DNA from 2 places in the Thermaerobacter nagasakiensis genome. Region 1 is predicted to be linked to the other one. Evidence: riboswitches for the same ligand, from Rfam matches in the RefSeq annotation. Region 1 holds a riboswitch; the other holds the start of a gene.
The links. Region 1 has a riboswitch for S-adenosylmethionine ahead of ACZ5T9_RS05845 (methylenetetrahydrofolate reductase). Riboswitches for the same ligand answer to the same signal wherever they lie in the genome.

Region 1 (4,572 bases):
GCAGGCCGCCGCCCGCGCCGGGCCTGGTCCCGGGCGCGGGCATGGAGCCGGTCCAGATCGCGACTGACGGGTCCCGTGAGGGACGCAAGACGGGGCACTTCCCTGGCCAAGGATGTCATCCCTCTATCCTAAGGATCGTAAGTTCGCCGAACCCGGCGGATTGCTGGTTCCTTGAATCGGCAACGGCTGGCGTCCCCGGTGAACTCTGGGTGAACATTCATTCACCGGCGACCCAAAGCAGGGATGTTCGTGAGCGAGGCCCAGATCCCTTCCTCAAGGCCACCCGGCCGGGCAGGGTCCGCCACACCCGTGCGCCCGCCTCGCCCGGCGGCTCGCCCCGCCCGGCTGCCGGCTGCGCCGTCCGCAACCCCGTTGCACCCAGGTCGCCGGGACTCTCAAGACCGGCGGCCCCGGCGATGGGCTCGGCCCATGGCGGGCGGGTGGGCCCGGCCGGCCGGCTCGCTCCCGCAAACCCCCGGTCCTGTCAGGACCACAGGGCCGATCGCAGCCACCACCAGCCGTATCCCGCCACCAGCGAGACCCCCGCCGCCTTGTAGAGCCCCAGGGCCAGCCGGCCCAGGCGGTAAAGGTCCTGGTGCCGGTAGGGTCGGGCCAGGAAGAGCGGGGCCTGCCGCAGGCAGCGGGCCGCGGGCACCAGCGTGACCAGCACCAGGGCGGGCAGCCGCCCGGCCGCCACCCCGGCGACGATCAGCACCGCCGTGGCCGCCACCCACCCGAAGTACAGGCGCAGGGCGCGCGTCTCTCCGAGCCGCGCCGCCACGGTCATCTTGCCGGTGGCCCGGTCTTCTTCGATGTCGTGGATCGACTCGGCATAGAGGATCAGGGCCACCAGGGACACCAGGGGCAAGGAGGCCACCAGCGCCTCCGGGGAAAGGGTGCGGGCCTGGACGTAGTACGAACCCAGCACCAGCACCGCGCCCATGTTGAGTCCCACCATGACCTCGCCGAGCCCGCGGTAGCCGTAGCGGACGGGCGGAGCCGTGTAGAAGAGTCCGCTGGCGATGCCCAGCAGGCCGAAGGCCAGGGCGGGCCAGCCCGTGCGGGCGGCCAGGTAGCCGCCCACCAGAGCGCCGAAGCCGAAGGTGGCCCAGGCTCCCCGGCGCAGGCTGTCCGGGCTGAGCCACCCCGCCTGGATCACGCCGCTGCCGCCGGTGAAGGGCGCATCGCCCTCGTACATGATGTAGTCGAAGTAGTCGTTGGCCATGTCGGTGCCGGCGTGGATGGCCAGGCTGCCCAGCATGGTGAGCAGCGCCAGCCACGGGTCGAAGTGGCCCTCCCCGCCGGCCACCAGGATCCCCACCAGCACGGGGATGATGGTGACCGGCTTGAGGTGGGGGCGGCTGGCCTGGAACCAGGCCCGGGCCAGCAGGCGCCAGGAGCGGGCGGTGGGCGCCTCGGCCCCTGCGCCCGCGGCCGCCGCCCGTGCCATGGCCGGGCCGTGTTCGTCCGCCTGGTGCACCGGATCTCTCCCCCATCCCGCGCCCGCCGGCCGGGTCACGCTCCCGTCCGGGTGGCCAGTGTACCGTTCCAGGTGCCCTGTTGCACGTCTCTTATTGTAACGAAGGACGCGCGTTCCGCCCTGTTGCCGGGATGGCGGAACCCGGCTATACTGTCCCTAATCTCCATTGACAACGCATGCGGCCGGCCGAGCCGGCCGACCCCTCTCTTATCCAGAGCGGTCGAGGGACGGGCCCGATGACGCCGCGGCAACCGGCGACCTTGGTCGTGCGGTGCCAACTCCCGCGGCTCCCTCCGGGAGCCGAGAGATGAGAGAAGGGGGACGGGGACCCTGCTGCGATCACCAAGCCCCTTCCTCCTTCGGAAGGGGCTTCTTCTTTGGCCGCCAGAGCTTAAGGGACCGGGGACCCCAGGTACCCAGGGGTCCCGGAGCCCGGCGAGCCAGGGGCCGGTGGGGCCGGGAAGGGCCCGTTCCCCCCCATCCTGCAGCGCCGAGCGCCGTGCGGAAGCCCAGGCACCCCGTGCCGGGGCGCTGTCGCCGGCGCCGCGAACTGGAGGTGACGACCAGGGTGACCCAGCCCTTCCGGCCGGCCGCCGGACCGCGACCTGCCCACCCGGCCACGGCCGACTCCCAGCCCGACGACGCGGCTCCGCCGCGGGCGGCCTTCCCTGCCGCGGGCCACCCGCCCGAGGACAACGGCCCTGCGGGCCCTGCCGGCCTCCCTCCGGCACGCCCGGTTTCAGGGGGCGGGGGCGGAGGAACCTTCGTGCCCTTCGCCCCGGATCCGGCTCCCCGAACCCTGCCGGTGGTGAGTCCTGGACCCGTCTTGCCCGCCCTGGCCGATGGCGACCCCTCCTGGGCCCTGGCCGCCCGCCCGGTCCGGCCCTCCCCCGCGGGCGACAGCCCGTCCGGCGGCGGACCCGCGCCGTCCCAGCCTGGCCCCGGGGCGCCCGGGGGGCCCCGGGGCACGGCCCGGGAGGAGGAAGAACCGGCTCCGGGCACCGCCCTCCTGCCCCTCACCGAACCCGCCGCGGTGGAAGGCGTCCACCTGGCGGCCATCCGGGCCGGGGCCCGCCTGGTCCGCACCGCCACCCGCTGGGCCAGCCCCTGGTGGCTGCCGTCCACGCCCCCGGAGCGGATCGAGGAGACCAACCTCTGGGCCGCCAAGCTGGCGCGATCCGCCCGGGAACTGGCCGGGCGGCCTTGCCTGGTGGCGGGGTTGTTGGGACCGCTGCCCGCCACCGCCGCTGCCGGCGGCGGTGCCGAGCCGGAGGCCGTCCTGGAAGGATACCGCTGCCAGGTGGCCGGGCTGCTGGCAGGGGGCGTCGACCTGTTCTGGGTCGAAGCCCGCCACCCCCTGGAGGCCGGCCTCGCCCTGAAGGCCGTGCGGGAGGCGGCCCGGTTGCCGGTGGGTGTCCTGCTGGTGGGGGAGGGGGAGCCGCCGGATGCCCTCCCCTCCCCCTGGCTGGAGGCGTTCCACTCGGCCGGCTGGCCCGACGCCCTGGGTGTGGCCACCGGCGGCGGGCCGGCGCGAGCAGCCCGCTGGCTGGCGGCGGTGCGGCGGGCCGGGTGGAGCGGCCCGCTGTGGGTCACCCTGGGACGGCTGAACGGCGGGGCCGCACCCGGGGCCCGTGGGCTGGCCGGGCCCAAGCCGGCCACCCAGGACACCGGCGGGTGGGATGCGTGGGATGCCCTGCGCCTTCTCGGACCCGGCTGGGTGGGTGGAACCGGCGCCTGGCAGCCTGCGGACCTGGAAGCTCTGGCCGCCCGCATCCAAGCGGTCCACCCGGAGCCGGAGGGCCCGGCCCCGGCCCTGCCGGTCCCCGGCCCTCTGAACCGGACGGGTCCGGGCAGCGGCCCCGCCGGGCCGGGCGCCGGCCATCCTGACGCCGGCCATCCTGACGCCGGCAAGCAGGCCGCCTCCTTGCCCGCCGCTGCCCTTTGGGGCAGGAGCCGGCCTGCCGGTGCATGCTCCCTCCCAGGCGCAACCACCAGCGGCGCGGGCGGGGCCACCGGCCCCGGAAGACCCGCTCCGCTGCGGGAGAAGCTGGGGCGCCGGTTCGTCATCAGCGTCGAGCTGGATCCGCCGCGGGGTCCGGTGGCCACCAAGTTCCTGGCCGATGCCCGCACTGTGGCGGCGGCCGGAGCCGATGCCGTCAACGTGGGCGACAGCCCCATGGCCCGGCCGCGGATGGCGGCCTGGGCCGGTGCCCTGCTGGCCCGCAGCGCCGGCATCGACGCCATCATGCACTGCACCACCCGGGACCGGAACCTGATGGCCCTGCAGGCCGACCTGCTGGCCGCCCATGCCCTGGGCGTCCGCAACGTCCTGGCCCTGACGGGCGACCATCCCCGCCTGGGTTCCAGCGGCACCTCCCCGGTCTACGACGTGGACTCCATCGGCCTGCTGGAGGTGCTGGCGGCCCTGCGCCGGGGCGAGGATCCCCGGGGCAACGCCCTGGGGGCGCCGGCCGACTTCACCGTGGCCTGCGCCCTGAGCCCGTCGGCGGACGACCTGGACCAGGAGCTGGACCGCTTCCGCCGCAAGCTGGCGGTGGGCGTGGTGGACTTCGTCATGACCCAGCCCCTCTACGAGCTGGAGCCCCTGGAGCGGGTCCTGGACCGGCTGGGCGGGTGCCCGGTACCCCTCGTCATGGGCGTGATGCCCCTGCACAGCGGCCGTCACGCCCATTACCTGCACCACCAGGTGCCCGGCATCTCCATCCCCGCCCGGATCCGCGAGGCCCTGGACCGGGCCGGCGAGCGGGGTCTGGAGGTGGGCCTCCAGCTGGCCGAGGAAGTGGTGGAGGCCGCCCGGCCCTACATTGCCGGGGTCTACGTCGTGATCTCCTACGGGAAGGCGGAGCCGGTGGCCGAGTTCGTCCGGCGCTTGCGGGCGCGGCTAGACGGCCCCCTTCCCGCGGCGGCAGCCCGGGGCCCGGCAGCCCGGAGCCCGGAGGAGGTGCGCCACCATGCCGGTTGAACCGGTCCCCGCCCGGTCCCAGGGCGGGGCGGTCCCGGACCCGGAGGGGACCCGCCCCGTCCCCCGGCTGCAGCCCGCCACCCGGGTGGTGCACGCGGGCGTGCGCCGC
Region 2 (4,572 bases), 1.3 Mb from region 1:
ACCAGCAGGCAGGGGGCGGCCGCCAGGGTGCTGCCGCCCTTCTCTGGGCCTGCCCGCAGCGGCCAGGGCCCTGTCCGAACGTTGACACACCGGCCGGCTTCTGGTGTGATGAAAAGCGTCAACATGCAGAACGGGTGGAACCAAAACCGGGTGGACGTTGCCCGCGGGCCAACGCACCCGGTCTTTTTTCAACCGGGCTGCGGAGCGCTCCCGTGCCGGGGGCGCCGCGGCCTGGCCCGAAAGGAGGCGGGACTTCATGTGCGGCATCGCCGGCGCCACCGCTCCCCGCGGTGAAGCGGTGGCCCGCATGCTGGAGGCCATGGCCCACCGGGGCCCCGACGACCAGGGACTTTGGGTCGGGCAGCACACCCTGGGCCACCGCCGGCTGTCCATCATCGACCTGGCGGGCGGGCACCAGCCCCTGGCCAGCGAAGACGGCGCGATCCGGGTGGTCTTCAACGGCGAGATCTACAACTACCGCGAGCTGCAGGCCGAACTCGAGAGCCGCGGCCACCGCTTCCGTACCCGCAGCGACACCGAGGTGCTGGTGCACCTCTACGAAGACGAGGGACCGGCCATGGTGCGGCGGCTCTACGGCATGTTCGCCTTCGCCCTCTCCACCCCCGACGGGCTCTTTTTGGCCCGCGACCCCCTGGGGATCAAACCCCTCTATGTGGGCAGGGACCGGGATGGGGCGCTCCTCTTCGCTTCGGAGATGGGGGCCCTGCTGCCCCACGTGGAGACCATCGACGAGTTTCCCCCCGGGCACTACTGGACGGAACGGGACGGGTTCGTCCGGTACTACGAGCTGCCCCCGGTACGGTACGACCTGGAGAGCCCCGAAGCGGCGGTGGAGGAACTCATCGCCCGGCTGCGGCAGGCGGTGCGGCGGCGCCTGGTGGCCGACGTCCCCGTGGGGGTGTTCCTCAGCGGCGGCCTGGACAGCAGCCTGATCGCCGCCCTGGTGGCGGAAGCGCGGGCGGAAACCGGAGAGCCGGTCCATTCCTTCGCCGTGGGCATGGAGGGCAGCGAGGACCTGGAGCGGGCCCGGCTGGTGGCGACCCACCTGGGGACGCTCCACCACGAGTACGTCTTCACCCGCCAGGAACTGCTGGCCCTGCTGCCCACCGTGATCCGGCGCCTGGAGTCCTTCGACCCTGCCCTGGTGCGCAGCGCGGTGCCCACCTACCTGGTGTCGCGGCTGGCGCGCCGGTATGTCAAGGTGGTGCTCTCCGGCGAGGGAGCGGACGAGCTCTTCGGCGGCTACCAGTACCTCAAGCGGCCGGAGATCCGGGCGCGGCTGCAGGACGAGCTGCGGGAGATCACCCTGGCGCTGCACAACACCAACCTGCAGCGGGTCGACCGCATGACCATGGCCCACGGCCTGGAAGGGCGGGTTCCCTTCCTGTCGGTGACCCTGGTCGACCTGGCCTGGCGGATCCCGCCGCGCTGGAAGATCCACGACCGCACCGGGACCGAGAAGTGGATCCTGCGGCAGGCGGCCCGCCGGTTCCTCCCCGCGGCGGTGGTCCAGCGGGAGAAGGCCAAGTTCGCCATGGGCACGGGCGTGGGCCCCACCTTGGAGCGCTTCGCCAACGCCGCCGTCAGCGACCGGGAGCTGGCGGCGGGCCGGGAGCCGTGGCCGGGGCTGGAGCTGGGCAGCAAGGAGGAGCTGCTGTACTTCCGCTGGTTCTGCCAGGCCTTCGGCCACCGGGCCCGGATGGCGGCCCGGCTGGTGGGGCGGAGCCGCAGCCTGAACCCCCACCAGCTCTACGCCCCCGCCTGGCGCGCCCAACCCGGGACGGGGACGGAGATGGCCTGACCTGTTGACAGGCCGGGGCAGGGGTCGCATAATCGGCGTCGTACGGCTGAGCCGGCCGCTGTACCGCAGTACCCGCAGGACGTTCAGCGCGGGACCTTCAACAACCGAATCCGCAACATCTCTTCTTATCCAGAGTGGCGGAGGGACGGGCCCGATGAAGCCACGGCAACCTCCGCGCGGCGGCGCGGCCCCGCCCGCTCCGGCCCGGCACGGCGGCCGGGCGGGTTCCCCGGGGTTCAACGCCGGCGGGTGGTGCCAACTCCCGCAGAACCGCGTCCTGGTGCCGGGACGCCGTTCTGAGAGATAAGAAGGGATGGCACCCTTGGGCCATCCTTTCTGCGTCTCTCAGGAAGGATGGTTTTTTGTTGCCCTTCACCCGGTGCGGGGTGGGGCCACGGGGGTGAGCGCAGTGACGGAAGCAATGCTGGAGGTCCGCAACCTGGTCAAGGTCTACCGCGGCCGCCGCGGCGTGACCACGGCCCTGGACGGCGCCAGCCTGGAGGTGGGCCGGGGCGAGTTCTTCGGCGTCGTCGGCGCCTCGGGGGCCGGCAAGAGCACCCTGGTCAAGTGCATCACCCTGCTGGAGCGGCCCACGGCGGGCTCCATCCGTCTGGGTGGCGTCGAGCTGACCGGGCTGCGCGGCCGGGCCCTGCGGCAGCAACGGCGGCGGATCGGCCTGGTCTTCCAGCACTTTCACCTGCTGTGGTCCCGCACCGCCGCCGGCAACGTGGCGCTGCCCCTGGAGATCGCCGGGGTGCCGCGGGAGCAGATCCGGCGCCGGGTGGCGGAGCTGCTGGACTGGGTGGGACTGGCCGACAAGGCGGGGGCCTACCCCTCCCAGCTGAGCGGAGGCCAGAAGCAGCGGGTGGCCATCGCCCGGGCCCTGGCGACGCAACCGGAACTCCTCTTGTGCGACGAACCCACCTCCGCGCTGGATGCGGCCACCAGCCGCGCGGTGCTGGAGCTGCTGCGGCGGGTTCACCGCGAATTGGGAATCACCGTGCTGCTGATCACCCACCAGCTGGAGCTGGTGGAGGCCGCCTGCCAGCGGGTGGCCGTGATGGACGCCGGGCGAGTGGTGGAAGCCGGGCCCGTGGAACAGGTCTTCCGGAACCCGCGGGCGGCGGCCACCCGGCGGCTGCTGGCCGCCGCCGCTGCCGGCGGTCCGGCCGGAGACCGGGCGGCCCCGGCACCCGGTACCGGGGACGAACCCGGCCCCGGGGCGGCCCCACAGGCCGTTGCCGATCCGGCCCTGGCGGACCGGCAGGCAGCCCCGGCGGCGGCCGCGGGGGCTGCAGTCGCCCGCTGGGCACCCCTGGCCTCCGCCTCGCCCGGCGCACCCGGGCGGAGCGGTGCCGGCGCGGCGCCGGCCACCGGGTCCGGCCCCCTTGCCCCGCAGGCGGCTCGCTCCCTGGCCGGAGGGAGGTGACGGCGGATGGCAGCGGAGCTTTTCAGCGCCCTGCGCGAGTTCGGACCTGACATCGTGACGGCCACGGGCCAGACCCTGTACATGGTGGGACTGGCGATCCTCTTCGCCACCCTGGCCGGGGTTCCCATCGGCACCCTGCTGGTGGTGATGGACCGGGGGCACATCGCCGCTTTTCCGCCCCTGCGGGCGGTGCTGGCGTTCGTCGTCAACACCGGGCGGTCGGTGCCCTTCATCATCCTGCTGATCACCCTGGCCCCCTTCACCCGCCTGCTGGTCGGCACCTCCCTGGGGACGGCGGCGGCCGTGCCGCCCATGGCGGTCGCCGCCACCCCGCTGGTGGCGCGGGTGGTGGAGACGGCCCTGCGGGAGGTCGACCGCGGCACCGTGGATGCCGCCGTGGCCATGGGCGCCAGCCCGTGGCAGGTGGTACGCAAGGTGCTGCTGCCCGAGGCCCTGCCCGCCGTGGTCCTGGGGATCACCATCGCCACCGTCGGGCTCATCGAGTTCTCGGCGGTGGCGGGGGCCGTGGGCGGGGGCGGGCTGGGCGACCTGGCCTTCCGCATGGGCTACCAGCGCTGGGAGGCGGGGGTCCTCTTGGTCTGCGTGGTCCTGCTGGTCGCCCTGGTGCAGGGGGTCCAGTGGGCCGGGGAGACCCTGGCCCGGCGGCTGAACCACCGCTAGCGCCCGGCGCTCCGGGAAGGCGATTTTTGGGGGATGGCTCGCGGGGGGCGGGCCGGTTCGTCCGGGAAGGGACCCTGGTGCGATAGATCGAGAAGGAGGTCGAAGGCCATGGGTGTCCTCTCCCTGGTTTTCCCTGGCCGCCGGTGGACCCGCCGGGCGGCGGTGCTGGTGGCGACCCTGCTGATCGCCGTCCTGGTCGCCGGGTGCGGTGCCGGCGGGGCCGGTTCGTCCGGTGCGCAGGGCGACAACTCGGCCGGTGGCAACGGGTCCGGATCGGGTGGCACGAGCGGTACCGTCACCCTGAAGGTGGGGGCCACGGCGGTGCCCCACGCCGAGATCCTGCGCGACGTGGCGGCCCCTGCCCTGGAGGAGCAGGGCATCAAGCTGGAAGTGATGGAGTTCAGCGACTACACCAAGCTCAACCCGGCCCTGGTCGACGGGGAACTGGACGCCAACTACTTCCAGCACATCCCCTACCTGGACCAGTTCAATAAGGACCACGGCACCAACATCACGCCGGTGGCCAAGGTCCACATCGAGCCCATGGGGCTCTATTCGGACAAGATCACCAGCCTCGACCAGCTGCGGGACGGCGCCACGGTGGCCATTCCCAACGACCCCACCAACGGGGGCCGGGCGC

Region 2: another riboswitch for S-adenosylmethionine. It lies ahead of ACZ5T9_RS11270 (methionine ABC transporter ATP-binding protein); the one in region 1 lies ahead of ACZ5T9_RS05845 (methylenetetrahydrofolate reductase).

What each region holds. Positions count from the first base shown of each region.
Region 1 is NZ_AP043740.1:1,364,383-1,368,954, reverse strand. It holds gene ACZ5T9_RS05855 (isochorismate synthase) at 1-119, opposite strand, end outside; gene menA (1,4-dihydroxy-2-naphthoate octaprenyltransferase) at 485-1,480, opposite strand; SAM riboswitch class I at 1,685-1,794, shown strand; gene ACZ5T9_RS05845 (methylenetetrahydrofolate reductase) at 2,247-4,463, shown strand; gene ACZ5T9_RS05840 (trans-sulfuration enzyme family protein) at 4,453-4,572, shown strand, end outside.
Region 2 is NZ_AP043740.1:2,665,400-2,669,971, forward strand. It holds gene asnB (asparagine synthase B) at 257-1,822, shown strand; SAM riboswitch class I at 1,945-2,132, shown strand; gene ACZ5T9_RS11270 (methionine ABC transporter ATP-binding protein) at 2,232-3,251, shown strand; gene ACZ5T9_RS11275 (methionine ABC transporter permease) at 3,258-3,932, shown strand; gene ACZ5T9_RS11280 (MetQ/NlpA family ABC transporter substrate-binding protein) at 4,041-4,572, shown strand, end outside.